2 regions of the Streptococcus pseudopneumoniae IS7493 genome follow, and region 2 is predicted to be linked to the other one. Evidence: predicted binding sites of a transcription regulator. Region 2 holds the regulator's gene; the other holds the start of a gene.
What was found. Region 2 encodes HrcA, which represses chaperone genes, less so after heat shock. Its sites were predicted from a motif close to TTAGCACTCNNNNNNNNNGAGTGCTAA; they were not measured.

Region 1 (7,975 bases), 130 kb from region 2:
TTTTCTGCGACTGCTCATGCAGGTCAAAAGGTTGCCATTGTCGGACCGACCGGAGCTGGGAAGACAACCATTGTCAATCTTTTGATGAAGTTTTATGAGATTGATAAGGGAAGTATCCGCATCGATGGCGTGGATACCAAGGAGATGAAGCGTTCGGAAGTACATGATGCCTTTTCAATGGTCTTGCAGGACACTTGGCTCTTTGAAGGGACTATTCGCGACAATCTCATATATAACCAAACAGGTATTAGTGATGAGCGTGTGATTGAAGCCAGCAAGGCTGTAGGGATTCACCACTTTATTATGACCCTACCAGATGCTTATGATACCGTCTTGGATGATACAGTGACCTTGTCTGTCGGACAAAAACAACTCTTGACCATTGCTCGTGCTTTGTTAAAAGATGCGCCACTCCTAATCCTAGATGAGGCGACTTCTTCTGTTGATACCCGTACAGAGGAATTGATTCAGAAAGCCATGGATCGTTTGATGGAGGGCAGAACTTCCTTCGTCATCGCCCACCGCTTGTCAACCATTCGTAATGCTGATCTTATTCTGGTTATGAAAGATGGAAATATCATCGAGCAAGGCAATCATGATGAGCTAATGGCGCAAGCTGGTTTCTACGCTGACCTCTACAACAGTCAATTTACAGAATACGAAGCAGAAGAATAAATCGAAAGAAGGCTTGACGGCCTTCTTTTTCTTATTTATACTAGTATACATAGAAAGAGAGAAGTATGAGTCAGAAATTATACAATATGAAATTTGTTGCGGTCTATCTAGCCTTGCTTGCCAAGGTCGAGCGAAAGGGGGGAAGGGCAGAATCCGTTCACCAAGTGACCAGTTGGCTGACAGGTTATGAAGTGAGTGACATCCTCACTTGTCTGAATAAAGATCTTACTGATGGAGATTTTTTTCGACAGGCGCCGTCTTATGCTCCTGAACGGATAGCGATTACAGGAAAGATTTGTGGGGTTAGTATTGAGGAAATTGATGATCCTTTGTTGCAAGAAATACGTCGCTTGGATAAATTAGTAGATTGGCTTGCCAAGGGGAAAACATCTCAACAAGTTCTAGAAAAATATGAGAAATTGAAATGAAAAATTATCAAGAATGGTATGGCCACATTGCTAGTAAGATTGAAAATAAGCCCTTTCTTCTGAGCTTGTTAAGAACTTTCAATCGGTTGATGACAGTAGTTATGCCTATAGTTTATCTAACCTTGTTAGCCACTACCTATTTCCAAGAAGGCTTAGGGAAACAGGTCTGTATCTATGTGTTTGTCCCTGCGTCAGGTTTTGTAATTTTGTCTCTTTTCCGTAAGAAAATCAATGCCCCTAGGCCTTATGAGGAATGGGATATTAAACCCTTGCTTGACAGAGATAGTCCTGGTCAGTCTATGCCCAGTCGTCATGTCTTTTCAGCAACCATTATCTCCATGGCTTGCTTGCATGCTAGTCTAACTATGGGGATGATTTGTTTGACATTATCAGCCCTCCTCGGTCTAGTGAGAGTCTTAGGGGGAGTGCATTATCCCAAGGATGTAGTAGTTGGTTATATTTGTGGTCTTGTGTGGGGTGTGCTTTTCTTTCTATTTTGACCTGTAAGTTAATACTCAATGAAAATCAAAGAGCAAACTAGGAAGCTAGCCGCAAGCTGTACTTGAGTACGGTAAGGCGACGCTGACGTGGTTTGAATTTGATTTTCGAAGAGTATAAGGCGGTCCTAGAACCACTTACGTGCCTAAAGTAACCACTTGCTTTTTTGCTCTTGTTTTCTTATTTTGCCTTTGATATAGTAGAGTCAGAAAGGAGATGGAATGAAGTTACGAATCGAAATTGACAGCAATTTAGAGGAAACTGAAATTGTCATCAAGGCAGCGGCTTTGACAGATGAGATTGCGGATTTACAGCGCCTCTTGCAAGAATCCAAGTCTCCTAGGTTGATTTTTTACAAGGGAACAGGTGAATATTATCTGGACTTGTCGGAAATTCTCTTCTTTGAGACAGAAGGTAGCAAGATTTACGCCCATACCCAGAAAGACGCCTACGAGGTTCGGCTTAAACTCTATGAGTTAGAGGCTATCCTTCCTCGTTATTTTAGTCGGGTATCCAAGTCAACGATCGCTAATATTCGGCAAATCTATTCGGTGGACAAGTCCTTTTCAGGAACGGGCACCATTTCCTTTTATCAGACCCACAAGGAGGTTCATGTGTCACGGCATTACCAATCCCTCCTAAAAGAAAATCTAAGAAACATGAGGTAAGAACATGAAAAAGAAAGCATTTGGTATTGTGTTGCTTATTTTGGCGGCTTTAATATTATTACAAGGAAATTTTGGAATCCCTTCTCTGGGAGGGCATATTTGGCCCTTGCTTGGTATTGCATTTTTTGCCTATCAATCAGTTGAAGCTTTGCTTCGTCGTCATCTGACATCAGCAGTTTTTACAACTTTTGTAGCTCTCATGATTGCTAATCATTTTTATGACATTTTACCGATTCCAAATCAGTCATTGTTCTGGGCTAGTATTTTAATCGTAATGGGTGTCAGCGTACTCACTCATTCTAACAGAACTTGGAACGGGAAAAAATGGTGGTATGATGGTGAAAAGACCATTCTTACAGATAAGGAAGTCGCTTTTGGGACTGGGACTTTCTACAAGCAAAATCAAGAATTGGTAGAAGACCAAGTAGAAGTTGGCTTCGGAAATGCCAAGATATATTACGACAATGCAGAGATTTTAGGAGACACTGCAACCCTGAAAGTAGAAGTTGGTTTTGGCAATGCAGTTATCTATGTTCCCCAACATTGGAGAGTTGATTTGAAGGTGGAAACTTTCTGTGGTGTAGCCAAGGCAGATGCCCCTCTAGCCCCAACCAGCAAAACCTTGATTATCCGTGGAGATGTGGCCTTTGGGAAGTTGGGAATTGTCTACGTTAAATAAAAAATCTTCACTTCAATCATCAAAATAGGCGTACTAAGAGTAGGAAATTGAAGCCTTGCTCTGATTTCAGTTCTATGGTTGTTAGACTTTAAAAAATGAAATGTTGCCTTTAAAAGTTGTATATTTTTCGATATTTTGGCTCTTACGTTTGATGTATCTATGTCCTACAGCGTGGATGATGTAGTGTAAAATGCTTTAAAAAAATGAAGGATATTGGACAGTTTTTTGAACCTTTAATTGCTCAGGAGCCATGAAAGCAAGCGCTTGGGTTTATGACAAGGGAAAATGGTACTATGTAAGTTCTTCTGGTGCCATGATTGCGAATGATTGGGTCAAAGATAATGGCAAGTGGTATGATCTAGCTTCATCAGGTAAGATGCTTCGCAATACCTACACACCTGATGGTTACTACGTTGGCAACTTAGGTGCCTGGCAATAAGAATAATACTCTTCGAAAATCTCTTCAAACCACGTCAGCTTCATCAACAACCTCAAAACACTGTTTTGAGCTGACTTCGTCAGTTCTATATACAACCTCAAAGCAGTGCTTTGAGCAGCCTGCGGCTAGCTTCCTAGTTTGCTCTTAGTATAAGAAGTCCTTTTCCTTAAAGGAAGAGGCTTTTTACTTGCTTTTCTGCTGCTTCCTCATTTGTCCTGAAGCCTTTTTTGTGTTAAAATGAATGGTATGAAAGCTAAAAAAATGTGGATGGCAGGCTTGGCTCTGCTAGGTATCGGAAGCCTTGCTCTTGCTACGAAAAAAGTTGCAGATGACCGTAAGCTCATGAAGACTCAGGAAGAGTTGACAGAGATTGTGCGAGACCATTTTTCCGACATGGGGGAAATTGCGACCCTCTATGTTCAAGTTTACGAAAGCAGTCTGGAGAGCTTGCTTGGTGGCGTCATTTTTGAGGATGGCCGTCATTATACCTTTGTCTATGAAAATGAAGACCTAGTCTATGAGGAGGAAGTCTTATGATACAGCCAGCAAGTTTAGAAGAATTAGCATCTTTAGTGGAAAAAGCGGGCAAGAAGGTCTTCCTTTTTGTGGCAGACTGGTGTGGCGATTGCCGTTATATTTATCCTGTCTTACCAGAGATTGAGGAGACCAATCCAGAGTTCACCTTTATTCGAATGGACCGAGATCAGTATATGGATTTGGCCAAACTCTGGGATGTTTACGGAATTCCTAGCCTTGTTGTTCTAGAAAAGGACAAGGAAATCGGTCGTTTTGTCAATCGCGACCGTAAAAGTAAGGAGCAAATTAACGATTTTTTAGCAGGATTGAAATAGGAGAAAAAGTAAACAATGATTTTTACATATAACAAAGAACATGTCGGTGATGTCCTTATGGTCATCGTGAAAAATAGCGGAGATGCCAAACTGAATGTGGAACGCAAAGGCAAGGTAGCCCGTGTTTTCCTCAAAGAAAATGGGGAAACAGTAGCTTGGAACATTTTTGAGGTTTCGAGCTTGTTTGAAATTGCAGAGCGAGGTCAAGTCTTTTTATCAGATGAGCAAGTCGCTTGTTTGAACCAAGAATTACAGGCGGAAGGTTTTACAGAAGAAATTGTCAATGACAAGGAACCTAAGTTTGTTGTTGGTGAAATTGTTGAGATGGTAGCCCATCCAGATAGTGACCACCTCAACATCTGCCAAGTTGCAGTCGCAAGTGATAAGATCGTGCAAATCGTTGCAGGGGCTCCCAATGCGCGTGTGGGGTTGAAAACCATTGTCGCTCTTCCTGGAGCTATGATGCCCAAAGGCAATCTTATTTTCCCAGGCGAACTTCGTGGTGAAAAGAGTTTTGGAATGATGTGCAGTCCTCGTGAATTGCATCTGCCAAATGCTCCACAAAAACGTGGTATTATTGAATTATCAGAAGACCAAGTTGTCGGAACACCATTCGACCCAGCTAAACACTGGACTGCCTAAGAAGTTGTTAGTATCTGATAGACCAGATAGAAGGAAATAAGATGGCAAAAAATGTAGTGATTACAGGAGCGACATCAGGTATTGGTGAAGCAATTGCGCGTGCTTATCTGGAGCAGGGTGAGAATGTCGTTCTAACTGGACGACGGACAGACAGATTAGAAACTCTTAAGTCGGAGTTTGCAGCATTCTATCCAAATCAAACAGTTTGGACTTTTTCACTAGATGTGACGGATATGGCCATGGTCAAGACTGTCTGCTCCGATATTCTAGAAACGATAGGTCAGATTGATATATTGGTCAATAACGCTGGACTAGCTCTTGGCTTGGCACCCTATCAGGACTATGAAGAGTTGGATATGTTGACCATGCTGGATACCAATGTCAAAGGTTTAATGGCAGTCACTCGCTCTTTCTTGCCAGCAATGGTAAAAGCCAATCAAGGACATATCATCAATATGGGGTCAACCGCAGGAATTTATGCCTATGCTGGTGCCGCTGTTTACTCAGCTACCAAGGCTGCGGTTAAGACCTTTTCGGATGGACTGCGAATTGATACCATCGCAACGGATATCAAGGTGACGACCATTCAGCCTGGAATTGTTGAAACAGATTTTTCTACAGTGCGTTTTCACGGTGATAAAGAACGAGCTGCGACGGTTTATCAGGGAATCGAAGCCTTGCAGGCACCAGACATCGCAGACACAGTAGTCTATGTGACCAGTCAACCTCGTCGTGTTCAGATTACAGATATGACCATCATGGCCAATCAACAAGCGACAGGTTTCATGGTTCATAAAAACTAAAAAATTTTCTCGAAAAGTTACAAATTTCTGTAACTTTTTTTGATTTCCTACGAATAGATAAGTAGGAGGAAAAAATATGTATAATAAAGTTATCATGATTGGACGTTTAACGTCTACACCAGAATTGCACAAAACCAACAATGACAAGTCAGTAGCGCGAGCGACTATTGCAGTCAACCGTCGTTACAAAGACCAAAACGGGGAACGTGAAGCTGATTTTGTTAATATGGTTCTATGGGGCAGACTAGCAGAAACCTTGGCAAGCTATGCAACCAAAGGTAGTCTTATTTCTGTGGATGGAGAATTGCGTACCCGTCGCTTTGAGAAAAATGGTCAAATGAACTATGTGACTGAAGTACTTGTTACTGGATTCCAACTCTTGGAAAGTCGTGCTCAACGTGCCATGCGTGAAAATAATGCAGGTCAAGACTTGGCAGACCTAGTCTTGGAAGAGGAAGAATTGCCATTTTAAGAATTAAAAAGTCTGAGTTGGTCTCAGGCTTTTTATCTTGAGAAAGTCAGACTTTTTTCTTGACTATTTCTGACCAAGTGATACAATAGAATTATGAATTAGCACTCAAGTTCAAAGAGTGCTAATAATATCTATCTCATTATGGAGGAAATCAGATGTTGAAACCATTAGGGGACCGTGTGGTCTTAAAAATAGAAGAAAAAGAACAAACCGTTGGGGGCTTTGTCCTTGCAGGCTCAGCCCAAGAAAAAACCAAAACAGCTCAAGTTGTGGCTACTGGACAAGGTGTTCGTACCTTGAACGGTGACTTGGTTGCTCCAAGTGTTAAAACTGGAGATCGTGTCTTAGTTGAAGCCCACGCAGGTCTTGATGTCAAAGATGGAGATGAAAAGTACATCATCGTAGGCGAAGCTAACATTTTGGCAATCATTGAGGAATAGAAGGAGAAAGTAAGTATGTCAAAAGAAATTAAATTTTCATCAGATGCCCGTTCAGCCATGGTTCGTGGTGTCGATATTCTTGCAGACACTGTTAAAGTAACCTTGGGACCAAAAGGTCGCAATGTCGTTCTTGAAAAGTCATTCGGTTCACCCTTGATTACCAATGACGGTGTGACCATTGCCAAAGAAATCGAATTGGAAGACCATTTTGAAAATATGGGTGCTAAGTTAGTATCAGAAGTAGCTTCTAAAACCAATGATATCGCAGGTGACGGAACTACGACTGCAACAGTCTTGACCCAAGCTATCGTCCGTGAAGGAATCAAAAACGTCACAGCAGGTGCAAATCCAATCGGTATTCGTCGTGGGATTGAAACAGCAGTTGCCGCAGCAGTTGAAGCTTTGAAAAACAACGCCATCCCTGTTGCCAATAAAGAAGCTATCGCTCAAGTTGCAGCCGTATCTTCTCGTTCTGAAAAAGTTGGTGAGTACATCTCTGAAGCAATGGAAAAAGTTGGCAAAGACGGTGTCATCACCATCGAAGAGTCACGTGGTATGGAAACAGAGCTTGAAGTCGTAGAAGGAATGCAGTTTGACCGTGGTTACCTTTCACAGTACATGGTGACAGATAGCGAAAAAATGGTGGCTGACCTTGAAAATCCGTACATTTTGATTACAGACAAGAAAATTTCCAATATCCAAGAAATCTTGCCACTTTTGGAAAGCATTCTCCAAAGCAATCGTCCACTCTTGATTATTGCGGATGATGTGGATGGTGAGGCTCTTCCAACTCTTGTTTTGAACAAGATTCGTGGAACCTTCAACGTAGTAGCAGTCAAGGCACCTGGTTTTGGTGACCGTCGCAAAGCCATGCTTGAAGATATCGCCATCTTAACAGGCGGAACAGTTATCACAGAAGACCTTGGTCTTGAGTTGAAAGATGCGACAATTGAAGCTCTTGGTCAAGCAGCGAGAGTGACCGTGGACAAAGATAGCACGGTTATTGTAGAAGGTGCAGGAAATCCTGAAGCGATTTCTCACCGTGTTGCGGTTATCAAGTCTCAAATCGAAACTACAACTTCTGAATTTGACCGTGAAAAATTGCAAGAACGCTTGGCCAAATTGTCAGGTGGTGTAGCGGTTATTAAGGTCGGAGCCGCAACTGAAACTGAGTTGAAAGAAATGAAACTCCGCATTGAAGATGCCCTCAACGCTACTCGTGCAGCTGTTGAAGAAGGTATTGTTGCAGGTGGTGGAACAGCTCTTGCCAATGTGATTCCAGCTGTTGCTACCTTGGAATTGACAGGAGATGAAGCAACAGGACGTAATATTGTTCTCCGTGCTTTGGAAGAACCTGTTCGTCAAATTGCTCACAATGCA
Region 2 (7,975 bases):
TAATAATTCACTTGCAGGTTCGTCATTGGGATTTTGCGGCACTAATTTCCCTTCCATCGCTCTTTGGAGAATACTTGCTTTAAGTTGTTCTGGTGTCATTATTTGTCCTCCAACAACTGCAAAATATCAGCTAATACATTATCAATCTTATGATTTAAAGTTGCTCTTTCCGCTTGATAATTCTGAATCAACTCAAAGGGATTTAAGATTTCCTCTTCCTCTTTTGGAAAACCACACTGGTCTAAATTATAATTCAACTCAGCCAATTCACTAGGTGTAAATGATTTAGATTTGTAGAACTTACCTTCCAGAATCTCTTCACGATTTTCCCACCAGTCACGAACAGGATTGAAGTGTTCTGACTTCATCGGCTTAGTTTTAGAGAAATTTTTATAACCATCTGGCATATCTAAACGATAAAACCAAGTTTCTTCTGTTTTCTTTGTTTTATCAAAGAAAAGAATGTTCGTATGGATTCCTGTATACGGTGCAAAGACACTATGAGGCAACCTAATAATCGTATGCAAGTTGAACTCATCTACCAGTTTTTGTTTCAAGCGAGTTTTTACACCTTCACCAAATAGAAAACCATCAGGTAAAATAACTCCAACACGACCATTTTCTTTCAAACGATACATAATGACAGCCATAAATAAATCAGCCGTTTCAGAACTCCGTAATTCTGCTGGAAAGTTATTTTTTATTGTTTCTAATTCTGACCCTCCAAAAGGTGGATTCATCATAATAATGTCAAATTTTTCATCATCCGTATATTCACGAACATTTTTCTCCAAAGTATTTCCATGAACAATTTTAGGGTCATCAATTTCGTGAAGAAACAGATTTGTAACTGCTAAAAGATGAGGAAATGCTTTCTTTTCAATACCAAAAACAGCTGTATTATATTTTTTTGTATCTTCACTAGTTTTACGTTGACTACTTAAACGGTTCAGAGTCGAAGTCAAGAAGCCTCCTGTTCCGCAAGCAAGGTCTGCCATTGATTCTCCAAGTTTTGGGTCAAGAACTTCGGCAATAAAATCAGTCGCTGCACGTGGCGTATAAAATTCTCCTGAGTTCCCAGCATTTTGAATATCTTTAAGAATTTTTTCGTAAATATCATTAAACGAATGACGATCTTCAGGGCTGTTGAAATCAACTTCATCAATAACATTGATGACTTGGCGTAACAAGACGCCATTTTTCATATAGTTGTTCGCATCTTCAAAAGCTGATTTAACAATCGTTTTTCGAATAGGCATATTTGAAGTTATTTCAAGCTCTTTCAACTCTTTGAATAACTTGTTATTGACAAAATCAAGTAATTCATCGCCTGTCAATACCCGTTCCCCATTTTGGGCATGAGCCCAATTTCGCCATTTTAATTCCTCTGGGATAATTGACTCATACTCGTCTTCTTCTAATTCCCAAACCATTTCACGGCTATCATAAATTTTTAAGAATAATAACCAAGACATTTGCTCAATACGTTGAGCATCACCATTAACACCAGCATCGTTTCGAGTGATATCTTGAATTCTTTTTACAAATGATGTAATTGACATACTTTCCTTTCATTAAGCTACTGTAAATAGCTCTTTCTCCAATTCTTTAATTGCTTGTAAATATCGTTTTTTATCTCCAAAATAAGTATTGATGATTTTGAAGGTTCCACCATATATCTGAAATTCTGGAAGTTTTAATGTTTCAATGCTTTCGAGTTCTCCAATACCTTTATCCATGTATTTGTCCAGTAAAATTTCCAAAACAGCACGCGCTTCCTCACTATATTTATATAAATATCCGCTTTGTTTGAGTTTATTGATACGTTCCGTTTTGGTTAATTCTTTTTGACCATAGGCAAGTTTTAGGAGTAAATCAAAATCATCGATTTCTTGTTCTGATATTCCCTCCGACTCTCGAATAGCATCTAGATAAACTCCTTTTTTATAAAGTTCGTCTAAGATAAGCTTCTTTTTATCCGCCGTATGCCAAACTGTGATAAAATCGTTCAAAGTGGCGTAGCTACCTAAGATATTCTTCCGAGTGTAGTCGGTCAGGCTTTCGGTAATCAGTTTCCCGTTTTCATCCAATACTTGAACAGTAGAATTAAGAATGGTAACCTGCTTGTCTGTAACGATATATTTTTCTACTGGGTCATCTTCCTCACCTACGAAACCAGGTGTAGAACCACTGACTGTTTTCGCACCTGTTTCCAGCACCTTCACTGGCTCACCATCAAAATCAGGGTCAGCAAACAAATTGGTAACATTTCGAAAATCAATAATCGTAAAAAATTCTTTCCCCTTTTGAGGATAAAGACGTGTGCCACGACCAATAATTTGTTTAAATTCAGTCATGGATTGGATATTAGAGTCTAAAACAATCAAACGACATGTTTTAGCATTAACTCCTGTCGTTAATAATTTAGACGTTGTTACAATAGCGGGAAAATTAGAATTGACATCCATAAAGTTATCCAGTTGAGCTTTTCCTTCAGCGTTGTCACCAGTTACTTGCATGACATAACGATAGTCTTCTTGGACTAAGTCTAGATTCTCTTTTACAAGTGCAGCACGCATTCGCTCGGCATGGTCAATATCAACACAAAAAACAATTGTTTTATCAAATCGTGCATTGTTTTGCTTCATATAATCAGAAACAAACTTGGCAACTCTTTGCGTTCTATCATAAATGACAATGGTTTTGTCAAAATCTTTCCTGCCGTAGTACCTATCTTCTATTAATTGTCCGTTAGCATCAACTTTTCCAGTTTCTGGACGATAACCATCCACATCCACATCTAAATTAATCCTCATAACACGATATGGAGCCAAAAAACCATCCTCGATTCCCTGTTTTAAACTATAAGTATAGATTGGCTCACCAAAGTATTCCGTATTGGAAGCATTCTTGGTTTCTTTAGGAGTAGCGGTCATCCCAATCTGTGTCGCAGAACTGAAATAATCAATCACCTTACGCCAGTTACTGTCTTCCTTAGCTGAACCACGGTGCGCTTCATCAATTATGACTAAATCAAAGAAGTCTTTGTCAAACTTTTGATAATGTGTTTCAGTTCCATCTTCACCAGTTAGTTGCTGATAAAGCCCTAGATAAATTTCAAAAGAATTTAATTTTTCAGGAGCAGTCAAAAGTTTTGGTGTAATTTTCGTCATTACCTTTTCGAATGGCTTAAAGTCTTCAGCCATCGTTTGGTCTACTAAGATGTTTCTATCCGCTAAGAATAAAACTCGTTTAGCCAAACCAGCTTTTCGAAGGCGATGAATAATTTGAAAAGCCATGAACGTTTTCCCCGTTCCTGTTGCCATCACAAACATTACTCGTTTTTGTCCTCTGGCAACTGTTTCAATAGTACGGTTGATAGCTATTTGCTGATAATAGCGTGGCGTTTTCATTGAGAAGGCGTCTGTATAGTATGGAGTTGAGATAGCTTCTGTAATTTCGTACGTCAATCCTTTTTCCTTCGTCATACGAGAAAATAATTCTTCACGAGTAGGGAATTCGTCTAACTCCAGCTCACGTTCTTCTCTCGTGATACGGTCGTGTTCAATAAAGCCATCACCATTCGAAGAATAAACAAATGGAACATCTAAAATCTCTCCGTATTCAATAGCTTGTTGTAATCCTGCTCGAACGCTGTGTTTATTATCCTTTGCCTCAACAATTGCAATTCGAGTTCCAAATTGGTAATACAGTGAATAGTCTGATTTTTTCCCCTCTTTACGACGAGCCTTATCTCCTCTAACCTCAATTCGACCATCAGTGAAGTATTCTTCGTAAGCGATATGCTCACCATTTTTCCATCCTTTGGATACAATAGCAGGAGTGATGAAATTTGCTTTAATATCCTCCTCACTCATTTCTTTCTTAGACTTTATAAACTCAACCATATTGAACCCTCCGCATTTAAAAATCTACTTCTCCATAAAATAAACTATCAGAACAAATTATACTTCTATTATATCATACTTATAAAAATACTCTGCTAAATTGTTGAAAATAAGTATACAATATACTTTAGCATCGAGTCAGATTATCTCCGCACAACACCGCTATTTTTCGCTGTTTTCGGCAGGCGACTTATTATCATTCTATAAGCACTTTCAGTCGGGCTGGTGAGCTATTTTTCAAAAATAAATAATCACATTTAAACATTTTGAAAGTATAAAATATCTACATCAGCCGTTCAAAAACTGGCGTAAATTTTGCTATAATATTTTAGTTTAAATAAAGATTTTTTTATGCCAAAAGGATTTTAACGAGGCGGATGCTTCCTACTCTGCTTCTCTTTTTAGCTCTACTACCGGTTTTCTCAAAGTTTGTCAGTGGAGCTAGTTCTTTCAGTTGGGAAGTATTTTTGATTTTCATAATAGATTGGGTTTTATTGATAGTTTTTGCGGTTCAGATTTCTTATATTTTTTGGAGATTGAGTCAAAAGTGGAAAGAATTATCTAATAAATAACACCAGGCATGTTTTCTAATTTTGGGGTAAGACAATGAATAGCAGAGTAGAATTTCGGATTTTCACCATTGTTGATTTGGACAAGGAAGAAGAGTATTTGCATGAGATGCATTTGAAAGGTTGGAGATATAGAACGGGTCGTTTTGGTTTGTTCTATCTTGACCAATGTCAACCAGACGATGTCATCTACCGTATCTATGATTCTAGATTTCTTAAAAAATATAAGCATGAACTGCAAGATTTTAGAAATAGAGGTTGGGAATTGATAGGAGCAGGTTTTTGTTCGATTCTTCGTAAATCGTCTTCTGATTTACTTCCAGAGGATCAAGTCTATATGAGTAAGGGGCTCAGATGGGAAGTTATGCGATCTAGACTTCGTTCATGTACAGTTGCTTTCTCAGGTGGTTTGGTTGTTTGTATGAGTTTATTTAGAGAAGATCTTTCTATGTCTTTCTTCATTATTTTTGTTTTGTATGCTTTCATGATTTCTTATCTAATCTATGGTTATTTCAGACTAAAAAGGAAATATCGAGTAGATAAACAGTAAGGTTCTAGGTCTTTAGACTGATTTTTAGCACTCTTGGTAAAAGAGTGCTAATTTTTTGAGTTTTTATCTTGACATTCTCTTTTAAGGGTGTATAATAGAATCATAAGTTAGCACTTGAGTGCATCGAGTGCTAATCGATCAGACAGAGAGGAGTGATGAGATGGTTACAGAGCGTCAGCAGGATATTTTAAATCTGATTATTGACATCTTTACCAAAACGCACGAACCTGTCGGATCCAAAGCCTTGCAAGAGTCTATTAACTCTAGCAGTGCTACCATTCGTAATGACATGGCGGCTCTAGAAAAGCAAGGTTTGCTTGAGAAGGCTCATACTTCAAGTGGTCGGATGCCAAGTGTTGCTGGTTTTCAGTACTATGTGAAACACTCACTGGATTTTGACCGACTAGCTGAAAATGAGGTATATGAGATTGTCAAAGCCTTTGATCAGGAATTCTTCAAATTGGAGGATATTCTGCAAGAGGCTGCTAATCTACTGACAGACTTGAGTGGCTGTACGGTAGTGGCACTGGATGTTGAGCCCAGCAGGCAGTGGTTGACAGCCTTTGATATCGTTGTTTTGGGGCAACATACAGCCTTGGCAGTATTTACCCTAGACGAGTCGCGAACGGTTACCAGTCAGTTTCTGATTCCAAGGAACTTCTTGCAGGAAGATTTGCTGAAACTGAAGGCAATCATTCGAGAACGTTTCCTCGGTCACACTGTTCTAGATATTCACTACAAGATTCGGACGGAGATTCCGCAGATTATCCAGCGATACTTTACAACAACGGACAATGTCATTGATCTCTTTGAACACATCTTTAAGGAAATGTTCAACGAAAACATTGTGGTGGCGGGCAAGGTCAATCTCTTGAATTTTGCCAATCTGGCAGCTTATCAGTTCTTTGACCAACCGCAAAAGGTGGCTCTGGAGATTCGTGAGGGATTGCGTGAAGATCAGATGCAAAATGTCTGTGTTGCAGACAGTCAAGAGTCCTGTCTAGCTGACCTAGCGGTGATTAGTAGCAAGTTCCTCATTCCTTATCGGGGAGTTGGAATTCTAGCCATTATCGGTCCAGTCAATCTGGATTACCAACAGCTAATCAACCAAGTCAATGTGGTCAACCGTGTTTTGACCATGAAGTTGACAGATTTTTACCGCTACCTCAGCAGTAATCATTACGAAGTACACTAAGATTGAAATCATTAAAGGAGGCGAACATGGCCCAAGATATAAAAAAGGAAGAAGTAGAAGAAGTTCAAGAAGAGGAAGTTGTGGAAACAGCTGAAGAAACAACTCCTGAAAAGTCTGAGTTGGACTTGGCAAATGAACGTGCAGATGAGTTCGAAAACAAATATCTTCGCGCTCATGCAGAAATGCAAAATATCCAACGCCGTGCCAATGAAGAACGTCAAAACTTGCAACGTTATCGTAGCCAGGACTTGGCAAAAGCAATCTTACCATCTCTTGACAACCTTGAGCGTGCACTTGCAGTTGAAGGTTTGACAGATGATGTGAAGAAGGGCTTGGGGATGGTGCAAGAAAGCTTGATTCACTCTTTGAAAGAAGAAGGAATTGAAGAAATCGCAGCAGATGGCGAATTTGACCATAACTACCATATGGCCATCCAAACTCTCCCAGCAGACGATGAACACCCAGCAGATACCATCGCCCAAGTTTTCCAAAAAGGCTACAAACTCCATGACCGCATCCTACGCCCAGCAATGGTAGTGGTGTATAACTAAGATACAAAGCCCGTAAAAAGCTCGCAGTAAAAATAGGAGATTGACGAAGTGTTCGATGAACACAAGAAAATCTATCTTTTTTACTCAGAGCTTAGGGCGTGTTCGATTCGGCAATTCTGACGGTAGCTAAAGCAACTCGTCAGAAAACGGCAATCGCTATGGCATTTGCCTAGCCTCCTTATTAACTCGTCGTCGAAATAAAATCGATTTCGACTTCTCGTGTCGCAATTTACATAATAGAAAACTTGTCCGAAACGACAATAAACTATGAAGAAAGATAAGAGGCAAGCCGGAGGCTTGCAAGGAAGATATTTCCCGCCGTGGTAAAAGTTTCAGTAGCTTTTGCTACTGAAACAGGGGATTTTTGAGACAATAGGCTCAAAAATAAGTGATGAAATCCCGAAGGGAGTTGCTCACGTCCCCACCACTTAAGGGAAATATCAAAAAGAAAATTAACTAACAAGGAGAAAAACACATGTCTAAAATTATCGGTATTGACTTAGGTACAACAAACTCAGCAGTAGCAGTTCTTGAAGGAACTGAAAGTAAAATCATCGCAAACCCAGAAGGAAACCGCACAACTCCATCTGTAGTCTCATTCAAAAACGGAGAAATCATTGTTGGTGACGCTGCGAAACGTCAAGCAGTTACAAACCCAGATACAGTTATCTCTATCAAATCTAAAATGGGAACTTCTGAAAAAGTTTCTGCTAATGGAAAAGAATACACTCCACAAGAAATCTCAGCTATGATTCTTCAATACTTGAAAGGATACGCTGAAGACTATCTTGGTGAAAAAGTAACCAAAGCAGTTATCACAGTTCCTGCTTACTTCAACGACGCTCAACGTCAAGCAACAAAAGACGCTGGTAAAATTGCTGGTCTTGAAGTAGAACGTATTGTTAACGAACCAACTGCAGCAGCTCTTGCTTATGGTTTGGACAAGACTGACAAAGAAGAAAAAATCTTGGTATTTGACCTTGGTGGTGGTACATTCGACGTCTCTATCCTTGAATTGGGTGACGGTGTCTTCGACGTATTGTCAACTGCAGGGGACAACAAACTTGGTGGTGACGACTTTGACCAAAAAATCATTGACCACTTGGTAGCAGAATTCAAGAAAGAAAACGGTATTGACTTGTCTACTGACAAGATGGCAATGCAACGTTTGAAAGATGCAGCTGAAAAAGCGAAGAAAGACC

Region 1: a site for HrcA is predicted at 6,254-6,280, ahead of groES (co-chaperone GroES). Genes of this name have one in related genera too.

Annotation. Positions count from the first base shown of each region.
Region 1 is NC_015875.1:1,841,021-1,848,995, reverse strand. Features, by position in the region: gene SPPN_RS09630 (ABC transporter ATP-binding protein) at 1-675, shown strand, start outside; gene SPPN_RS09625 (DUF2200 family protein) at 741-1,103, shown strand; gene SPPN_RS09620 (phosphatase PAP2 family protein) at 1,100-1,603, shown strand; gene SPPN_RS09615 (LytTR family DNA-binding domain-containing protein) at 1,823-2,269, shown strand; gene SPPN_RS09610 (LiaF transmembrane domain-containing protein) at 2,274-2,948, shown strand; partial or broken gene SPPN_RS12375 (N-acetylmuramoyl-L-alanine amidase family protein) at 3,190-3,387, shown strand; gene SPPN_RS09595 (DUF4651 domain-containing protein) at 3,625-3,924, shown strand; gene SPPN_RS09590 (thioredoxin family protein) at 3,921-4,238, shown strand; gene ytpR (YtpR family tRNA-binding protein) at 4,254-4,880, shown strand; gene SPPN_RS09580 (SDR family NAD(P)-dependent oxidoreductase) at 4,922-5,683, shown strand; gene SPPN_RS09575 (single-stranded DNA-binding protein) at 5,760-6,155, shown strand; gene groES (co-chaperone GroES) at 6,311-6,595, shown strand; gene groL (chaperonin GroEL) at 6,611-7,975, shown strand, end outside.
Region 2 is NC_015875.1:1,711,896-1,719,870, reverse strand. Features, by position in the region: partial or broken gene SPPN_RS08825 (restriction endonuclease subunit S) at 1-99, opposite strand, end outside; gene SPPN_RS08820 (class I SAM-dependent DNA methyltransferase) at 99-1,562, opposite strand; gene hsdR (EcoAI/FtnUII family type I restriction enzme subunit R) at 1,575-3,908, opposite strand; gene SPPN_RS08805 (DUF2812 domain-containing protein) at 4,515-5,027, shown strand; gene hrcA (heat-inducible transcriptional repressor HrcA) at 5,188-6,222, shown strand; gene grpE (nucleotide exchange factor GrpE) at 6,249-6,773, shown strand; gene dnaK (molecular chaperone DnaK) at 7,249-7,975, shown strand, end outside.